DNA from 3 places in the Geodermatophilus sp. SYSU D00766 genome. Region 2 is predicted to be linked to each of the others. Evidence: riboswitches for the same ligand, from Rfam matches in the RefSeq annotation. Region 2 holds a riboswitch; each other region holds the start of a gene.

Region 1 (6,346 bases), on a different contig from region 2:
GCGGGTGAGGTCGGCGGCGGCGGCGGCGGAGCGGGTGTCGTTCCAGAGCAGGGCGTCGCGCACGACCCGGCCGTCCTCGTCGAGGCAGACCATGCCGTGCTGCTGCCCGCCGACGGCGACGGCGGCGACGTCGTCGAGCCCGCCGGCCTGCGCCACCGCCTGCTCCAGGGCGGCCGCCCAGGCCGCGGGGGGCACCTCGGTGCCCTCCGGGTGCGGCGCCCGGCCCTCGCGCACGAGGGCACCGGACGCCGCGTCCCGGACGACGACCTTGCAGGCCTGGGTCGAGGTGTCGACCCCCGCGACCAGCGACATCAGCGGGCGCCGAGCAGGTGCTCGACGGCGAGCTGGGACAGGCGCACCTGGCCACCCCGGCGGGCACCGGCGGCGTCGGCGTCGAAGTCCTCGAACGCCGAGCGGTCGGCGAGCAGCTGGTCGAACGACTCGCCCTCGCCGAGGGTCGGCTGCGCCAGCTCCGGCACGGCGGCGTCGGCGAGGGCCTCCTGCACCTCCGGGTCGGCGCGGAAGGCCTGCGCGCGCTCCTTGAGCAGCAGGTAGCTGCGCATGTTCGCCTCGGCCGACTCCCACACGCCCCGCAGGTCCTCGGTGCGCAGCGGCTTGTAGTCGAAGTGGCGCGGACCCTCGTAGCGCGGACCGCCGGACGGGAAGCCGTTCTCCAGGAGGTCGACGGTGGCGAAGGCGCTCAGCAGGTCGCCGTGGCCGAAGACGAAGTCCTGGTCGTAGCGCGGGCCCTTCTGACCGTTGAGGTCGATGTGGAAGAGCTTGTCCTGCCACAGCGCCTGGGCGATGCCGTGCGTGTAGTTGAGCCCGGCCATCTGCTCGTGCCCGACCTCGGGGTTCACACCCACCAGGTCGGCGTGCTCGAGGCTGTGGATGAAGGCGATGGCGTGGCCGATGGTCGGCAGGAAGATGTCGCCGCGCGGCTCGTTGGGCTTGGGCTCCAGCGCGAAGCGCAGGCCGTAGCCGCGGTCCTCGGAGTACTGGGCCAGGGTGTCGATGCCCTCGCGGTAGCGGTCGAGCGCGGCCTTGAGGTCCTTGGCGCCGTCGACCTCGGTGCCCTCGCGGCCGCCCCACAGCACGTAGGTGGAGGCGCCGAGCTCGGCGGCGAGGTCCATGTTGCGCATGACCTTGCGCAGCGCGTACCGGCGGACGCCGCGGTCGTTGGCGGTGAGCGCGCCCTCCTTGAACACCGGGTGGGTGAACAGGTTGGTGGTGACCATCGGGACGACCAGGCCGGTGTCGGCCAGCGTCTGCTTGAACCGCTCGATGGTCTTGGTGCGCTGGCTGTCGTCGCTGCCGAAGGGGATCAGGTCGTCGTCGTGGAAGGTGACGCCGTAGGCGCCGAGCTCGGCGAGCTTCTCGACGGACTCGACCGGGTCGATCGCGGGGCGGGTCGCGTCGCCGAAGGGGTCGCGCGCCGGCCAGCCGACGGTCCACAGACCGAAGCTGAACCTGTCCTCACGGGTGGGCTGCAGGGGCATGGGGATCCTTCCGCCGGGCACCGGGGCGCTCGTCCGGGTGACGCGGGCCACCGCTTTTGTGCTGCGGTAGAACATAAACGATCCGGGCCGATAACCTCAACCCGTGGACGACGGCCGCGCGACGACCGGCGCCCGGCAGTCGACGCTGCGGGCGACCAACCTGGCGCTGGTGCTGCGCGCGGTGTGCGCCGACCCCGGCGAGCTGTCCCGGGCCGGCGTCGCGGCGGCGCTGGGCACCGCTCGCGGCACGGCGTCCCGCCTGGTCGACGACCTGGTCGCCGGCGGCCTGCTCGACGAGGTGGAGCGCGGGCCCGCCGCGCGCCGCGGCCGCCCGGCCACCCCGCTCGCTCCGGGCTCCCGGCCGGCGGGGCTGGGCATGCAGGTCGACGCCGGGCTGGTCGCCGTGCGGGTGCTGGACCTGCGCGGGCGGACGGTGGCCGAGCGGCTGCACGAGGAGGACCTGCGCGGCAGCGACCCGGGGACCACGCTGGCCCTGCTCGGCCGGCTGGGCGCCGAGGTCCTCGCCGCGCTGCCCGACGGCGTCCGGGTGGTGGGGACGGGACTGGCGCTGCCGGGCCTGGTCGACGCCGGGCGGGGCCTGCTGCTGCGCGCGCCCAACCTGGGCTGGTCGCGGGTGCGCCCCGCCGAGGTGCTCGCCGACCTCCTCCCCGGCGCGCCGGTGCCGGTGCTGGGCAACGAGGCCGACCTGGCCGCGCGCAGCGTGGCGGAGGACGCGCCGGGCCGCCCGGGGGCGCACCGCGACTTCGTCTACCTGTCGGGGCAGATCGGCATCGGCGGCGCCGCGGTGCTGGCCGGCCGCGTGATGACCGGCAGCTCCGGCTGGGCCGGCGAGATCGGCCACGTCTGCGTCGACCCGGCCGGGCCGGACTGCCCGTGCGGGTCGACGGGGTGCCTGGAGCGCTACGCCGGCCGGCTGGCGCTGCTGGCCGCCGCCGGGGTGCCCGCCGACGCCGGCCCCGCCGAGCTGCGGTCCCGGGCCGAGGCCGGCGACCCCGGTGCCCGCCGCGCCCTGGACAGTGCGGCGTGGGCGCTCGGCGTCGCGCTGGCCGGGGTGGTCAACGTGCTCGACATCCCCACGGTCGTCCTGGGCGGGCACCTCGCCGAGCTCACCGGCCTGCTGCGCCCGCGGCTGGAGGAGCACCTGGCCCGGCGGGTGCTCTCGGCCCGGTGGCGCCGGCCGGAGGTGGCGGCGGGCGGCACCACGCCGGCCGCGGGGGCGACCGGCGCGGCGCTGCGCGCCCTCGACGCGGTGCTCGAGGACCCGGTGCGGTGGCTGGGCGGGATCCCTCAGCCGGTGTAGTTGACGTGCACGTGGTCGTAGTGGTTGGCCGTGGCGCTGCCCCGGTCCTCCATCTGCGACCACGAGCCGCCGGGCGAGGAGAGCATCTTCTGCTCGTAGATCAGGTAGTCGACGCCGAGCTCGTCCCAGTGCGCGATGTGGTACTGCACGATCGCGTCACCGAGGGCCGTGTCGCTCATGACCATGTAGTCCAGCGCCAGGCCCGAGGGGTGCCCACCGGGGTCGGTCGCGCTGGCGCGGGTGCCGCCGAGGGTGATCGAGGCGGCGCCGGGGACGTTGCTGACCACGGCGTCGGCGGCGGCCTGCACCACCGCGCGCACGGGGCCGGAGGTGTTGGTGATCCGGGCGACCCGCGACGCCGTGGTGCCGGTGGCCGAGGACGACGAGGAGGACGCCGCCGCCGGGGCGGCCTCGGCGGACCCCTGGTCGGCCGAGGCGGCCTGCTCGGCCTCCGCGGCGGCCTGCGCCTGCGCCGCCTCGGCGGCGGCCTGCGCCTCGGCGGCCGCCTGGGCCTCCGCCGCCGCCTGCGCCTCCGCGGCGGCCCGCGCCGCGGCCTCGGCGGCCTGGGCGTCGAGCACGGCCTGGTCGGCGCCGGCCTGCGCCTGCGCGGCGGCGGTCTCGGCGGCCTCGCGGCTGCCGCGGCTGGCCGCGAGGGCCTCCAGCGGCTGCAGGTCCTCCGGCTGCACCGGCGGTGCCTCGGCGGCCGGGCCGGTGCGCGCGGGCAGGCCCAGCGCCTGGGCGACGGTCACCGTCTCCGACGTCCCGGCCTGCGCCTCGGCGGCCGGGTCGGGGGCGACGAGCACGTTGGCCAGCAGTGCGCCGGCGGCCGCCACGCCCAGCAGCAGGGCGGGCCGGCGGACGGGCGGGCGGCGGCGCGCGGGGCCGTCGGGGGTGTCGGGCGAACGGCGGATCTCGGCGGTGGCGGCGTCCGTGCCGGTGGTGCGGGCGTCCATGCGGTGGGGGTGCTCCAGGGGGAGGCACGGCGCGGCCGGGGCGGCGCCGTGGTGGGGTGCGGGCAGGAGGCGGCACGGCCGTCGCGCGCGACGCGGGCGCACCGGCGTACGCCGTCCGGGAGGCCCGGACGGGCGCGGTGCGGCGTCGGGGACGGCCGGGCGCGGTCAGATGCGGGAGCGCACCCGGGTGCGGCGGAGCCGGCGGGGTGGTGCGGTCGTGCTGCAGAAGCGCGCCATCCGGCGGCTCTCCGTTTCTCCCGATGGCCGCCTACCGGGTCAGCTGACGGGTTCGGGCGGGAAGCAGCCCTACCCGCGGCCGGACGGCGTCCGGCGTGCGGGATTCACCCCAGTGGTGCGGTGGGTCCCCGGCTCGCCCCGGAGGGCGACTCGGCGGCATCCGTCCGGACTCCCCGGACGGGGACGCGACGACCGGTCGGACGGCGGCCACGGTAGTGGCCGTTACCGCTCCGTGACAATCTCGGCCCGGGCGAGCGTGACGAGCGTCGCGTCCCCGCCCGGCGTGTCGCCGGCGCCGCGCCCGGCCCGGCTCAGCTGCCGAGCAGCCGGCGCAGCCAGTCGACCTGGGTGCGGACCGACCACAGCGCGACCCGGCCGGGCACGGTGACCGCGACGCGTGCCAGCCGCGCGCCCAGCCGCAGCAGGTCGGCGTACTCGGCCGGGCGGGGCGCGGCGGCTGGACCGCGGCCGGCGGCCCCCGGCGGTGCCGGGGGACGCCCGGCCGGCGGCCCGGGGTCGGGCGCGGGCTCGCTCCAGGCCTCGGCGTCGGGGGTGCCGGACTCGGGCACCAGCAGGTCCAGCGCGGTGCGGCGGCGCGGGTCGCGCAGCGAGGCGAAGGAGGGGATGGCCGGGGAGTCGGGGCCGCCGTCGTCGTCGGCCGGCGGCGCGAGCCGGTCGTCGCGCGCAGGCGTCGCGGCGCGGGGCAGGGTGGTGGGCGGCTCGGGCACGACCCGGCGGATCGCGGTGACCAGTCCCGCGCCGAGGCCGGGGACGGCGGCGAGCTCGCGGCGGGTGAGGGCGGCGAGCGCGGCGACGTCGGTGATGCCGGCGCGGGTCAGCGCGGTGACCGCCCGGGTGGGCAGGCCCAGCGCCTCGATCGTCCCCGCCGTCGCGTCCCCGGGTGAGCTGGTCGGCATGGCGGAGGACCCTAACCGCCGCCGCTCAGCCGGCCGCGCCGGTGTCGGGGGCCGGAGGGGCGCCGGCCGGTGCCGACGACGTCGCCGACCCCGCGGACGACGGCGGGGACGACGCGGGTGCCGACGGCTCCGACGTGGCCGCGTCCGTCGGCGCAGGGTCCGACGGCTCCGGGTCCGACGGCTCCGGGTCCGTGGTCGTCGGGTCGGTGGGCGGGGTGCCCGTGGGCGCGGTGTCGGTCGGCGTGGAGCCGGTCGGAGCCGTGTCCGTCGGCGTGGTGTCGGTCGGCGTGGTGTCGGTCGGTGTCGTGCCGGTCGGCGCCGTGTCCGTCGGCGCGGCGTCCGTGGGCGCGGCGTCGGTCGGTGCGGTGTCCGTCGGTGCGCTGTCGGTCGGCGCCGTGTCCGTCGGCGCGGGCTCTGCGGGCGCGGGCTCCGCGGGTGCGGTGGCCGCCGGTGCGGGGGCCGGCCCGGACAGCGCGCTCTCGGGTGCCGTCCCGCCCGCGCTCCCGGCCGGCGCGCCGCCACCGGGCGCCGGGGCCGGCGCCGAGGGTGCGGTGGCGACGACGAGCGTCACGACGTCGCCGCGCTGCAGCGGGACACCCACCGGGTCCAGGTCGGCGACCGTGCCGGGTTCGACGGCCGTCGTCTCCTCGGTCCGCTGCTCGACGGTGAGCCCGAGCGCGGAGAGGTCCGCGGCGACCTCGTCGGCGGGGCGGCCGACGTGGTCGCTCGCCGTCAGGACGGTCGCGGTGGCCGCCGCCGCGCTGCCCCCCGCGCCGGCGCTGGTCTCCGCGGCCTGCGCCGGGGCCGGGTCGCCGCCCGAGCCGCCCGGCCACAGGAGGACCGCGAGCAGGCCCACCAGCAGCAGCGCCAGCACCGGGGTCAGGACGAGCAGGCGCGTGCGCCGGCGGGCCGCCACGCCGCCCGGCGCGGGAGCTGCCGGCACCTCCGCCGTCTCCACGGGATCGGCCGCGACGGCGCGGGTCGCCGGCGGGGCGGGCGGCGCCGGCCGGGCGGCCTGCTCGATCGTCTCCTCGACGGCGGTGAGGAACGCACCGGCGTCGGGGAGCCGCTCGCCGGGGTCCTTGACCAGCGCGGCGCCGATGAGCGAGCGGACGCGCGGCGGCACGTCGTCGGGCAGGGGCTGCGGGTCCTCGCGGACCTGCTTGAGCGCCACCGTCACGGGGTTGGTGCCGTCGAACGCCGCGTGCCCGGTCAGCGACTCGTAGCCGACCAGGCCGAGGGCGTAGACGTCGCTGGCGGGGCTGACCCGCTCGCCGGCCGCCTGCTCCGGCGACATGTAGCGGGCCGTGCCGATCACCTGGCCGGTGCCGGTCAGCGGCACGCTCTGCGCCGACCACGCGATGCCGAAGTCGGTGAGCTTCACCCGCCCGTCGGGCCGCACGAGGATGTTGGCCGGCT
Region 2 (6,346 bases):
GGACGTGGCCGCGGGCCAGACGGTGCCGGTCTGCTCGCAGGCGGCCCGGAGGAAGCCGAGGTCGAACGGCGCGTTGTGGGCCACCAGGACGGCGCCGCGGGCGAACTCGAGGAAGGCCGGCAGCACCGCGGCGATGCGCGGGGCGGTGGCCACCATCGCCGTCGTGATGCCGGTGAGCACGCTGATGTAGGGCGGCACCTCGCAGCCGGGGTCGACCAGCGTCTGGAACTCCCCGAGCACCTCGCCGCCGCGCACCTTCACCGCGCCGATCTCGGTGATCGCGCAGTCCTTCGGCGACCCCCCGGTGGTCTCCAGGTCGACCACGACGAAGGTGACGCCGGCCAGCGGGGTGCCGAGCTCGTCGATCGTGGTCTGGACCGGCGGCAGCGGCTCGTGCGGGGCCGGGCGGGAGCGGGGGAGCGGGCGGTCACCGTGGGCCGGTGCCTGTGCGTGTCGCGGCGACCGGGACCCGGCGCCGTCGGCGGGGAAGAGCACGGCGGGACGGTAGGCCGGGGGTCGGACAGTCCCGGGGAGGAGGGGGTCGCCGGCGGCCGACTCCGGGCGACGCGCCGGGCGACGCGCCGGGCCTCCGGACCCGGAGGGAGGAGCGGTGCGCGGAACGCTTGCGGGACGACGGCGGCGCGGACGACGATCCCCGGGCGGACCGTACGGTCCGGTCTCGCGGGGGGTGGTGCGGTGCGCCTGTGGTCCCGGTCGCGCGTGCTGCGCCGGGCCGCGCCCCTGACGCTGGTGACCGCGGCGGTGCTGGTGGCGCTGCCGCTCGCCGGACCGGCCGCCGCGACCCCCAGTGACCAGCCCGGGGGCACCAGCGGCGTCCTCGACAGCGAGGCCCTCGACCGCCTGCAGCAGCGGGCCGCCGAGGTGCAGGCCGACCTGCGGCAGCGGCAGACCGAGGTCGCGGCCGCGCAGCAGGCGCTGGCCGACGCGCAGGCCGGCGTCGACGCCGCCCGGGCCGCGGTGACCGCCGCGGAGGAGGAGCTGGCGCGCCACCAGGACGACGTCGCCCGGTACGCCTCGGCGGCCTACCGCGACGGCGGCGCGTTCTCCCCGCTGAGCGTCCTGCTCTCCGGCGGCGACCCCGGCGACCTCGCCGCCGCGCTGGGCTACCTCGACGCCGTCGACGACCACGCCGCCGCGGTGGTGACCGCCGCGGAGCACCAGCGCCGAGCCGCCGTGGCCGAGCAGGCCGCCGCCGACGCCGCCCTCGCCGAGGCGCGGCAGCGGACCGACGCGCTCGGCGCCCAGGTCCGCGACCTCGAGGCGGCCGCGGACGCGGTCACCGGCGAGCTCGACGCCGCGCTGAGCGACGTCGACCGGCAGCTGTCGGACCTGCAGCAGCACCAGCTCGACGTCAACCGGCAGACGGCGGCCAACTGGCACGCCCACCTCGACCAGCTCGCCGCGGCGGGGGTGGCCTCGCCGCCGGCCGCGGACCTGCTCGACCCCGCGGGCGCCCTGCCGGACGGGCTGGTGCCGGTCGGGTCCGCGTCGGGGGGCGCCCAGCGCGGTGCGGCGCAGTTCCCCCGCGAGCCGACGTCGTTGCTCGTGCTGCCGGCGCAGACGGTCGCCGCCGTCACCGCGGCCATGGACGCCCTGGGCCGGCCCTACGCGCCCGGGACGGCCGGCCCGGACTCGTGGGACTGCGGCTCGCTGGTCTCCACCGTCTACGGCTCGGCGGGGGTCGCCCTGCCCGCCGACCAGGCCGGTCTGTTCGCCGTCACCGTGCCGGTCGACCTCGCCGACGTCCTGCCCGGTGACCTGGTGTTCCTCGGGACGCCGGAATCCGGCCTGGGCCACGTCGGCATCGCCCTCGACCGCGACACGATGCTGGCCGCCGACGCGCGGGCCGGCGCGGTCGTCGTCCGCCGGCTGCCGGCCGACGAGGTGCTGCACGTCGGGCGGCCGAGCCTGGGCACCCGCCCGGAGGAGTCCGCCCCGGGGCCGTCGGACGGCGCGCTGCGCGTCGAGTGCGGCAACACCGTGTACCCGCCGAGCTTCGACGGGGCCCGGGCCTGGGGCGGGTACCCCAACGGCCTCATCCCGCCGAGCGCGCTGTGTCCGCTGGGGGCCGGCGGGCACTCGCTGCGCTGCGACGCCGCCGCGGCCTACCGGGCGATGAGCGGGGCGTTCGCCGCGCAGTTCGGCGAGCCGATCTGCATCACCGACTCCTACCGGACCTACGCCGGGCAGGTCCGGCTCTACGGCGAGAAGCCGGCCCTGGCCGCGGTCCCGGGCACCAGCAACCACGGCTGGGGGCTGGCGGTCGACCTGTGCGGCGGCATCCAGACCTTCGGCACCGCCCAGTACGCGTGGATGGTCGCCAACGCCGGCCGGTTCGGCTGGCTGCACCCCACCTGGGCCGATCCCGGCAACGGCCGCGAGGAGCCCTGGCACTGGGAGTACGCGGGCAGCTGACCGGGGACTGTCGGTGGCCGTCCCTAGCGTGCGCGGCGACCGACAGGCAGACCCGTCCCGGCCGCGACCCGTTCCCCGGGGCGGCCGGGGCACCGGAGGGACAGGCCATGCTCATCGACTGCGACAGCTGCACCGCGCGCGGCACCGGGTGTGCCGACTGCGTCGTCACCGTCCTGCTCGGCGCGCCACCGGCACGGCGGGCCACCTCGCCGGTGTTCCTGCCGGTCCCGCCCGTCCCGGCCGCCGAGGACGCCGTCGTCGCCCGACCGGGTGTGGTGGTGGACCTCGACGACGTCGAGCGGCGTGCGGTGCGGGCGCTGGCCGAGGGCGGCCTGGTGCCTCCGCTGCGTCACCGCCCGGCCGGCCGGCGCCGCACCGGCTGAGCCGCAGGTGGACGCCGTGCGGGGTACACACCGGAGTGGCGTCGTGGCTCACTGTGCGTGTTCTCACAAACCGCAGGGGGCCCGTTTGTCACGACCTCACCACGTCCGTAGTGTGGCCGCGGCCGGCCGGGTGGTCGTCACCTCACGTGAGGTGACCTCGGCTGGTGACCGCCGAGTCGCCGGACGCCGCCTGCGGGTGTGCGCGAGGTGAGCCGGGGACCCACCGCAGCACTGGGGTGAGTTCTCGCGTGTCCCGGTCCACCGGGGCACGCGGATAGGGCACGTCTTCCCAGCCCGAACCCGTCAGCTAACTCGGTAGGCGGTTGCTGAGGAAGAAACGGAGAGCCGCCGCCCGTGGCGACCCCCCGCCCCTCCCTGGGGCATGCCCGCGCACAGTCCACCTCCTCCGCACCCGCGACCGCGCGCATCGCCGGTCCGCACCGCCCCTCCCGGCACCGGCTCCTCGGCCGGGTCGCCCTCGCCGGCACCGCCGCCGCCCTGACCGTGGCCCTGCTGCCCGGCACCGCGGTCGCCGACCCCGAGCGGGCCACCACCTCCGAGCAGGCCGCCGAGCTCGCCGCCGACGCCGGCCGCCGCCTCGAGGCGGTCAGCGAGCGGGTCAACGAGGCCCGGGAGGTGCTCGCCCAGCAGCAGGCCGCCGCCGAGGCCGCCGACCGCGCCCTCGCCGACGCGCAGGCGCAGCTGCAGGCCCTCGACGGGCAGATCCGCGAGGTCGCCCGCAGCGCCTACACCAGCAGCAACGACACCTTCGCCCAGCTGGACCTGCTGATGACCAGCGACTCCGCCGAGGACTTCGTCAGCTCGCTGGCCACCCTCGACCGCATCGCCGGTCACACCACCGACGTCCTCGCCCGGGTCGGCGAGGCCGCTGCGGCGGCGGAGCAGGCCCAGCGCGACGCCGACGCCGCCGAGGCCGAGGCGGAGGCCACGCTCGGCGACCTCACCGCCCAGGAGCAGCGGCTCGAGGACGACATCGTCGACTACCGGGCCCAGTTCGACGCGCTCACCGAGGCCGAGCGGCAGGCGGCCCTGGCCGCCCAGGCCGGCGCCGCGGCCGCAGCGGCCGAGGCCGCAGCGGCCGAGGCCGCAGCGGCCGAGGCCGCCGCAGCCGGTGCTGCAGCCGGTGCCTCCGCTGCCGAGGCGCCGGCCGCGCCGGCCGGCGGGGCGCCCGCCGCGGCCGCTCCGGCCGCCGCCGCGCCGGCGGCCGCCGCCCCGGCCCCGGCGGTCTCCGCGTCCGGCGGGGGTAGCGGCGCCGCACAGACGGCGGTGCAGACGGCGCTCGCGCAGGTCGGTGACCCCTACGTGTGGGGCGCCGGCGGGCCGGACGCGTTCGACTGCTCGGGCCTGACCCAGTACGCCTACGCGGCGGCCGGGATCAGCCTCCCGCACTCCAGCAAGATGCAGTCGCAGATGGGCACCGCGGTCTCCCGCTCGGAGCTGCAGCCGGGTGACCTGATCTTCTACTACAGCCCGGTCAGCCACGTCTCGATGTACATCGGCAACGGGCAGATGGTGCACGCCTCCACCTCCGGCGTGCCGGTGAAGGTGGTCTCCGTCGACTCGATGGGCGGCATCACCGCCATGCGCCGCATCGCCTGACAAAGGACCACCCTTCCCCCCACGCCTCGCAGGCTCGGCGCGGGCCCCTGAAGGGTGGCCGTTCCAGCACGTCGCCAGGGCCGGCGACCCAGTGGGTCGCCGGCCCTCGGTGTCCCTCCCGGCCTCGGACGGCCGGGGGGCCCGCACGCCTAGGATCGGCGGGGTGAGCTGGGCGGGCGGGTCGGGGACCCGCCGGGCGGCCCTCCTCGTCGCGGCCGTGCTGGGCGCGGCGTTCGTGGTCGTCGTCGCCGTCCGCACCCCCTGGGCGCCGCTGCCCACCCCGCCCGGGGGCGCGACCCCGCTCAGTGCCGACGCCGGCCTGCCGGCCGAGGCGGTGCGCCGGGCCGAGGCGTTCGTCGCCGCCATCCGTCCGGCCTCGCTCACCGGCCTGGTCCTCGGGCTCGCCGTCTCGGCGGTGCTCGGTCTCACCCGCCTGGGCAGCCGGCTGGTCACCGCCGTGGGCCGCCTCGTCGGCCGCCGCCGGTCCCTGACGGTGCTCCTCGGCACGGTCGTGCTGGTCGTCCTCGGCCGGCTGGTCACGCTGCCGCTGTCGGCGTACGGGGAGGTCGTCCGGCACCGCTACGGGCTGTCGACCCGGTCGTGGCCGCTGTGGCTGCGCGACGTCGCCCTCTCCACCGCCATCGACGCCGGCCTGACCGCGCTCGCCCTGCTCGCCCTGGTGACCCTCGCCCGCCGGGCGCCGCGCACCTGGTGGGCGTGGGCCGCGGCCGGCGCGGCGGGCCTCGTGGTCGCCGGCTCCTTCCTCTACCCGGTGGTCATCGAGCCGGCGTTCAACCGGTTTGAGTCGCTGCCGGCGAGCCCGCTGCGCACCGACCTGCTGGAGCTGGCCGAGGCCAGCGGCAACCCGGTCCAGGACGTCCTCGTCGCCGACGCCTCCCGCCGGACGACGTCGCTGAACGCCTACGTCTCCGGCTTCGGCTCCACCCGCCGCGTCGTCGTCTACGACACGCTGCTGGCCGAGGTGCCCGACGAGGAGATCGAGTCGATCGTCGCCCACGAGCTCGGGCACGTGGCCAATGACGACGTCCTCACCGGCACCCTGCTGGGCGCACTCGGCGCCGCCGCGGCGGTGGCGCTGCTGGGCTGGCTGCTGACCTGGACGCCGCTGCTGCGCCGCGCCGGCGCGGACTCGGCGGCCGACCCGCGCGTGGTGCCGCTGGTGCTGCTGCTGAGCGCCGTCGGGTCGCTGGTGGCCACGCCGGTGCAGAACCTGGTGTCGCGCCACGTGGAGGCCCGGGCCGACCTGTACGCCCTCGACCTCACCGGCGACGCGGCGGCGTTCGTCGCGGTGCAGCGGCGGCTGTCGGAGACCAACGTCTCCGACCCCAGCCCGCCGGCGGTGTGGCAGTGGTTCTTCGGCTCGCACCCGACACCGGCGGAGCGGGTCGCGATGGCGCAGGACTGGCTGCGGCTGGGCGAGCGGTGAGCCGCACGCTCGTCGTCACCAACGACTTCCCGCCGCGGCAGGGCGGCATCCAGACCTTCGTCGCCGCGCTGCTGGAACGCCGTCCGCCCGACTCGCTGGTCGTCCTCGCCTCCCGCTCCCCGGGCTGGCAGGCCCACGACGCGGGGCTGCCCTACCGGGTGGTCCGCCGCCCGACGGGGGTGCTCCTGCCCACCCCCGCCACCGCGCGCGCCGCCGCCGGGCTGGTCGCCGAGCACGGCTGCGACACCGCCTTCTTCGGTGCCGCCGCCCCGCTGGGCCTGCTCGCCCCCGGCCTGCGCGCGGCCGGGGTGCGGCACCTGGTGGGCGCCACGCACGGCCACGAGACGGGCTGGGTGGCGCTGCCCGGTGCCCGGCAGCTCCTGCAGCGGATCGCCGGCGGCCTCGACGTGCTGACCTACATCAGCGACTACACCCGCAGCCGCCTGGAGCCGGCCCTCGG
Region 3 (6,346 bases), on a different contig from region 2:
GATGGAGATCTGGGAGGACCAGGGCATCGTCACCGAGGCGATGGACGCCGGCGCCTGGCTCTACGGCCAGACGGTGTTCGTCAACGGCCAGCGGACCCACCAGGTCGACTGGTCGGGCCTGGAGGAGCTGCCCTACGCCCACCTCGGCCTCCCGCAGTACGAGACCGAGCGGATCCTCGGCGACCGGCTGCGCTCGCTGGGCGTCGAGGTCGAGCGCGGCGTCGAGCTCACCGGCTTCACCCAGGACGACGAGGGCGTCACCGCCACGCTGGTGCACCCCGGCGGTGAGGAGGAGTCGGCGCGGGCGGCCTACCTGGTCGGTGCCGACGGCGCCTCCAGCGCGGTGCGCGCGGGCCTGGGCCTGACCTTCGACGGCGGGCTGTCGATCTTCCCGCAGCTGTTCATGCTCGGCGACGTCGACGTCGACTGGGAGATGCCGCCCGGGCACCTGGTGCGCTGGGTCCGCATCGAGGACGACGGCGACTTCACCGGGATGCTGGTCTGCGTCCCGCTCAAGGGCCGCAACCGCTACCGGGTCGCGACGCTGGCCCCCAAGCGGCTGCAGGACACGATCGGCACCGGCGTCGTCCCGGCGGGCTTCTGGAAGGAGTACGACCCGCCGGGTCTCGAGGACATCCAGGCCGCGATCGACGACCTCGGTCCGGCCGGGACGACGGCGAGCAACCTGCGGTGGGCGTCGATCTTCCGGATCAAGCACGGCATCGTCGACCGGTACCGCGTGGGCCGGGTGTTCGTCGCCGGCGACGCCGCGCACCTGCACCCGCCGGCGGGTGGCCAGGGCATGAACACCGGCATCCAGGACGCGTGGAACCTGTCCTGGAAGCTCGCCCTCGCCGTCCGCGGGGAGGCCTCCCCCGACCTGCTCGACAGCTACGAGGCCGAGCGGCGCCCGGCGGGCCGGGCGATCGTCGACCGGGCCGTGGCCATCGCGTTCACCGACGAGATGGACATGGAGGACGAGAAGGCGCAGTTCCTCCTCGAGATGCAGATGACGATGAACTACGCGGACAGCCCGCTGGTCGGCGAGGAGGCCGGCCGGCGCGGGTTCGACGGCGGGCCGGAGCCGGGGTACCGGGCGCCGGACGTCACGGGGCTGCGCCGGTTCGGCGTGGCGCACGACCTGCGGCTGTTCGACCTGACCCGCGGCACGCACGCGACGCTGCTGATCTCGGTCGACTCCTCGGTCGGCGCGGAGGAGCTGCGGGAGTTCGAGGAGACGGCCGCGGCTCTCAAGGCGGACACCCGCGGGCAGGTGCGCGCCTACCTGGTGGCCGGCCCCGGCGCCGTCGTCCCGCCGCTGGTCGACCTGCCGGTGCTCACCGACCCCGGCGACCGTCTCCGCACGGCGTACGGGATCAGCGGGCGCGGTGCCGCGGCCTACCTGGTGCGGCCCGACGGGCACGTCGGCTTCCGCACCCGGCCGGTCCGGGAGGACGCGCTGCGCGAACACCTGGCGGGGGTCTACGCGGTCTGACCCCGCCGGCAGGAACACCGCACCACCGCACCACCCAGGGGGAACCGTGACCCTCACCGGGCGCACGGCAGCAGCACCGTCCCACCCGACCGACCTCGTCCCCGGCCCGCGCGAGCGGACGCCGGGGGCGAGGTCGGACGCGTTCTGCGACCGGCTCCCGCCGTCACGGGCTCCACCCCGGGCGACCACACGTCCCCGTCGACGCGTCGGGTGGTCGCCTGCCACCTCGGCCTCCGACGGGGTGCTCCGACCCGCCCCTCCTCTCCACCCCGAACGCCGTGTCCGGAGGCACACGATGAACCACGCCCCTCCCCAGCTGGCGTCGACCGACGCCCCGACGACCTCCAGCCCAGCGCCGTCCACGTCCGCGCCGTCCACGTCCGCGCCGTCCACGTCCGCGCCGTCCACGTCCGCGCCGTCGACGGCAGCACCGCCGGCGATGTCCGCGACCATCCCCGCCACCTGGGCCTCGGCCACGTGGCGTCCGTTCCGCAACGTGATCGTGTGCCGCCTCGTCCCGGGCAGTGAGGACCGGGTCGGCTCGGTGTTCGCCCACTACGACGGGATCACCCGGCCGCAGGACCTCGGCGTCGTCGGCCGGGTCATGCTCTCCCACCACGACCTGTACCTGCACGTCCTCGAGCGCAAGGAGGACCCGGCCGTCTCCGGGCAGCGCCGCGGCCTGCCGGCGTTCCAGGCGATCGCCGAGGCCATCGCCCCCTACGTGACGCCCTACCCCAGCTACTGGGAGAACCCGTCGCACTCGGTGGCGAGGCACTTCTACACGTGGGTGCCCGAGGGCGGGGTCACCGGAGAGCGTCAGCTGACCGTCATGGTCCAGCGGATGCGGCCGGGCAGCGAGGAGGACATCGCCCGGGTGTACGCCGAGTCCGACGCCGGTCCGCTGTCGGCGGGGACGGGGATCACCGGCCGCTGGCTGTACTCCATGGAGGACGTCGTCGTGCACCTCCTGGAGCAGGACCCGGTCAGGGCCGCGGCCGTGCGGCGGGACCACGAGTCGCTGCGACCGGCCTTCGCGAAGGTGATGGCCGACCTCGCCCCCTTCGTCAGCCCCTACCGCCCGGAGACGTGGCAGACCCCCCGCGACTCCGTGGCCCGGGTCTTCCACCGCTGGACGGCTCCGGACTGGCAGCCCGGGGACTGACGCCGCCGGTCCGGACACGCTGCGACCGCCGGGACACGTCGTCCCGGCGGTCGCGGCGCGTCCGGTGACGGCGCGTCCGGTGACGGGGTGTCCGGTGTGACGGTGGTCGCACGGGGTGACCGTCCCTGCGCGGAGGGGACGGGACGTCGGCCTGTCGCGCTGCCGTCCGGGTCTCAGATTGTCACGAACGGGTCACGTCCTTAGCGTTTCGGCGTCCGGCCGGTCGTCTCGTCCCCGTCCGGGGGACCCCTGCCGGATGCCGCCGAGTCGCGCCCACGTGGGTGCGAGCCGGGGACCCACCTGCACCACCGGGGTGAGTCCCGCTCCCGGACCCCGGGAGCGGGTAGGGCACTCCCAGCCCGAACCCGTCAGCTGACCTGGTAGGCGGCCAGGGGAGAACGGAGCACAACCGCGCCGGGGCACTGCGCCCCCGCGCCCGCAGGTCCGGGACCGTCGCGCTCCCGCCTGCCACCAGCCTGCACACCCAGCCGTCGCACGCGCCTGCAGCCGGACTCCCCGTCCGGCCGGTGCCGCGCGCCCGGCTGCCGATCCCTGCCCGTCCCAGGCCCCGTGCCGCACCACATCCCGAGCCAGCGCCGTCCGGTGACGGCGCCCTCGACCGTGCCCTCCAGGAGGACGACCCGATGCACGCACACACCCACCTCGAGCCCACCGCTGCCACCGCGACGCGGCGGCGCCGCGCCCTGCACCTGCTGACCGCCACGGGGGCGATGACCCTCGCCCTGGCCTTCGGCGGGCAGGCGATCGCCCAGGCCGACGAGCCGCACTGGGGTGGCCGCGACGCCAGCTCCGACTGGAACGGCGACTGGCGCGGTGACCGGTGGGACCGCGGCGACGCGCCGGCTGCCGAGGCGGCCGCCGCCCCGGCTCCCGCTGAGGCCCCGGCCCCCGCTGAGGCCCCGGCCCCGGCCCCGGCCCCGGCTCCGGCTCCGGCTCCTGCTCCGGCGCCCGCGCCGGCCCCGGCCGCCACGGGCGAGCAGGCGTACAAGGACTACGCCCTCGCCCAGCTCGGCGGGGACAGCACCCAGTTCGGCTGCCTGGAGCAGCTGTGGGAGCGGGAGAGCGGGTGGAACCCGAACGCGCAGAACCCCAGCAGCACCGCGTACGGCATCGCCCAGTTCCTCGACTCGACGTGGGCGGGCACCGGCATCGCGAAGACGTCGGACCCGTACCGGCAGATCGACGCCGGGCTGATCTACATCGAGAACCGGTACGGCAGCCCCTGCGCGGCCTGGGCGCACTCCCAGGCGACCGGCTGGTACTGATCCGCTGACGCCGGGAGCCCCCTCCGGACGTCCGGAGGGGGCTCCCGGGGCCCGCTGCGGGACCTCAGCCGGCGCGCAGCGCCGGGTAGTCGGTGTAGCCCTCGGCGCCCGACGCGTAGAACAGGTGCGACCGGATCTCGTTCTCCGGGTGCTCCCCCGCCCAGCGCTCGACCAGGTCGGGGTTGGCGATGACCGCCCGGCCCACGGCGACGACGTCGGCGTGCGCGGCCTCGATGAGCGCCAGCGCCTCCTCGCGGGTGGTGACCGAGGCGAAGCCGCTGTTGGCCACGAGCGGCATCCCCGAGCGGCGGCGCAGCTCCTGCACCAGGTCGCCGGCGGGATCGCGGTGCAGCACGGAGAGGTAGGCCAGGCCCAGCGGGCGCAGCCGGTCGAGCAGCGAGCCGTAGGTGGCGAGCACGTCGGCGCGGTCGGGCTCGCGGGCGTCCTGGATGCCGTGCTCGGGGGAGACGCGCAGGCCCACGCGCCCGGCGCCGATCGCGTCGGCGACGGCGGTGACCACCTCGGCCACCAGGCGGGCACGGTTCTCCGGCGAGCCGCCGTACTCGTCGTCGCGGACGTTGGACGACGGCGCCAGGAACTCGTGCAGCAGGTAGCCGTTGGCGCCGTGGACCTCCACGCCGTCCAGGCCGGCCTCGACGGCGCGCTCGGCGGCGCGGGCGAAGTCGCGCACGACGTCGCGGACCTCGTCGGTGGTCAGCGCGTGCGGCACCGGGTAGGGGTGCTTGCCGGTGGAGGTGCGGGCCAGCCCGTCGATGGCGATGGCACTGGGGGCCACGACGCGGCGGCCGCCGTTGGTGTCGGGGTGGGTCACCCGGCCGCCGTGCATGACCTGCATGACGACCCGGCCGCCGCGGGCGTGGACCGCCTCGGCGACGCGCCGCCAGCCGGCCACCTGCTCGTCGGTGACGATGCCGGGCTGGCCGACGAAGGCCTGGGACTCGTGGTTGGGGTAGGTGCCCTCGGTGACGATCAGGCCGACCCCGGCGCGCTGGGCGTAGTGCTCGACGACGAGGTCGCCGGGCACGCCGGAGGAGCCCGAGCGCATGCGGGTCAGCGGCGCCATGGCCACGCGGTTGGCGAGCTCGAGGTCGCCGAGGGTCACGGGTGAGAACAGGTCCACACCGGTTCCGACACCCGCACCGCCCGCGCCATTCCGGGGTGCGGGCGGCGTCACAGGCGGCACGATGACCCGGTGACCTCCCTGACCGACGCCGTCGAGGGCTGGGCGCCGGGCCCGCTGACCGGCACCGAGGTGGTCGCGCCCGGGCCGGCGGCCGCCTTCGCCGCGCTGCTGGACCAGCCCGCTCCCCCGCTGCGCGACGGCGACCCGCTGCCGCCGGGCTGGCACCTGTTCACCTTCCTCGACCGCCCGGCCACCGCCGACCTCGGCGAGGACGGCCACCCGCGCTCCGGGCACTTCCTCCCGCCGCTGGCGCACCGGCGCCGGATGATCGCCGGCGGGCGGCTGCAGGTCACCGCGCCGCTGCGGGTCGGGTCGGTGGTCGAGCGGACGTCGTCGCTGGCCCGCTGCGAGGTCAAGGCCGGCCGGAGCGGGGAGATGCTGCTGGTCACCGTGCGCAGCGAGTACCGCGAGGACGGCGCGCTGCTGGTCACCGAGGAGCAGGACGTCGTCTACCGGTCGCAGGAGGCCGGTTCCTCACCGGCGCCGGCGGGGGCGGGCACGCCGGGCCTGCCCGACGGGCCGGGGGTGGCGGTCCTGCCCGACGCGGCGCTGCTCTTCCGGTTCAGCGCGCTGACCTACAACGCCCACCGCATCCACTACGACCAGCCCTACGCGACGCAGGTGGAGGGCCACCCCGGCCTGGTCGTGCACGGGCCGCTGCTGGCGCTGCTACTGCTCGAGGTGCCGCGCCGGCACGCGCCGGACCGGTCCGTCACGTCGTTCGCGCACCGGCTGGTCCGCCCGGCGTACGCGGGGACGCCGGTGCGGGCGACCGGCCGGTTCGACGGCGACCGGGTCGAGCTGTCGGCCGCGGCGACCGGCGCACCGGCGTCGGCCACCGGCACCGCGACGCTGGGGGCGCCGGCGTGACCGCGCTCAGCGCGGAGGAGCGCGACGTCGTCGCCACCGTGCGGACGTTCGTCGACCGCGAGGTGCGGCCGGTGGTGCGCGAGCTCGAGCACGCCGACACCTACCCCGAGGCGCTGATCGAGCGGATGAAGCAGCTCGGCGTCTTCGGCCTGGCGATCCCGGAGCCGTGGGGCGAGGCGCCGGTGTCGATGCCCTGCTACGCGCTGGTCACCGCCGAGCTCGCCCGGGGGTGGATGTCGCTGGCGGGGGCGATGGGCGGGCACACCGTCGTCGCCAAGCTGCTGGTCGCCTTCGGCACCCGCGAACAGCAGGACCGCTGGCTGCCG

What was found. Region 2 has a riboswitch for cyclic di-AMP ahead of ACI8AD_RS08390 (C40 family peptidase). Riboswitches for the same ligand answer to the same signal wherever they lie in the genome.
Region 1: it holds a riboswitch for cyclic di-AMP, as region 2 does, so the genes downstream of both, ACI8AD_RS01120 (hypothetical protein) here and ACI8AD_RS08390 (C40 family peptidase) in region 2, are expected to answer to the same signal.
Region 3: it holds a riboswitch for cyclic di-AMP, as region 2 does, so the genes downstream of both, ACI8AD_RS16085 (aggregation-promoting factor C-terminal-like domain-containing protein) here and ACI8AD_RS08390 (C40 family peptidase) in region 2, are expected to answer to the same signal.

What each region holds. Positions count from the first base shown of each region.
Region 1 is NZ_JBJGYI010000001.1:245,645-251,990, forward strand. It holds gene xylB (xylulokinase) at 1-312, opposite strand, end outside; gene xylA (xylose isomerase) at 312-1,499, opposite strand; gene ACI8AD_RS01115 (ROK family transcriptional regulator) at 1,603-2,820, shown strand; gene ACI8AD_RS01120 (hypothetical protein) at 2,808-3,773, opposite strand; cyclic di-AMP (ydaO/yuaA leader) riboswitch at 4,023-4,176, opposite strand; gene ACI8AD_RS01125 (DNA-directed RNA polymerase subunit alpha C-terminal domain-containing protein) at 4,322-4,927, opposite strand; gene ACI8AD_RS01130 (serine/threonine protein kinase) at 4,953-6,346, opposite strand, start outside.
Region 2 is NZ_JBJGYI010000007.1:72,056-78,401, forward strand. It holds gene ACI8AD_RS08375 (DEDD exonuclease domain-containing protein) at 1-495, opposite strand, end outside; gene ACI8AD_RS08380 (D-alanyl-D-alanine carboxypeptidase family protein) at 697-2,436, shown strand; gene ACI8AD_RS08385 (hypothetical protein) at 2,544-2,819, shown strand; cyclic di-AMP (ydaO/yuaA leader) riboswitch at 2,979-3,157, shown strand; gene ACI8AD_RS08390 (C40 family peptidase) at 3,174-4,439, shown strand; gene ACI8AD_RS08395 (M48 family metalloprotease) at 4,603-5,886, shown strand; gene ACI8AD_RS08400 (glycosyltransferase family 4 protein) at 5,883-6,346, shown strand, end outside.
Region 3 is NZ_JBJGYI010000022.1:27,987-34,332, forward strand. It holds gene ACI8AD_RS16075 (FAD-dependent monooxygenase) at 1-1,495, shown strand, start outside; gene ACI8AD_RS16080 (TcmI family type II polyketide cyclase) at 1,935-2,660, shown strand; cyclic di-AMP (ydaO/yuaA leader) riboswitch at 2,911-3,062, shown strand; gene ACI8AD_RS16085 (aggregation-promoting factor C-terminal-like domain-containing protein) at 3,305-3,946, shown strand; gene ACI8AD_RS16090 (alkene reductase) at 4,011-5,087, opposite strand; gene ACI8AD_RS16095 (hypothetical protein) at 5,160-6,020, shown strand; gene ACI8AD_RS16100 (acyl-CoA dehydrogenase family protein) at 6,017-6,346, shown strand, end outside.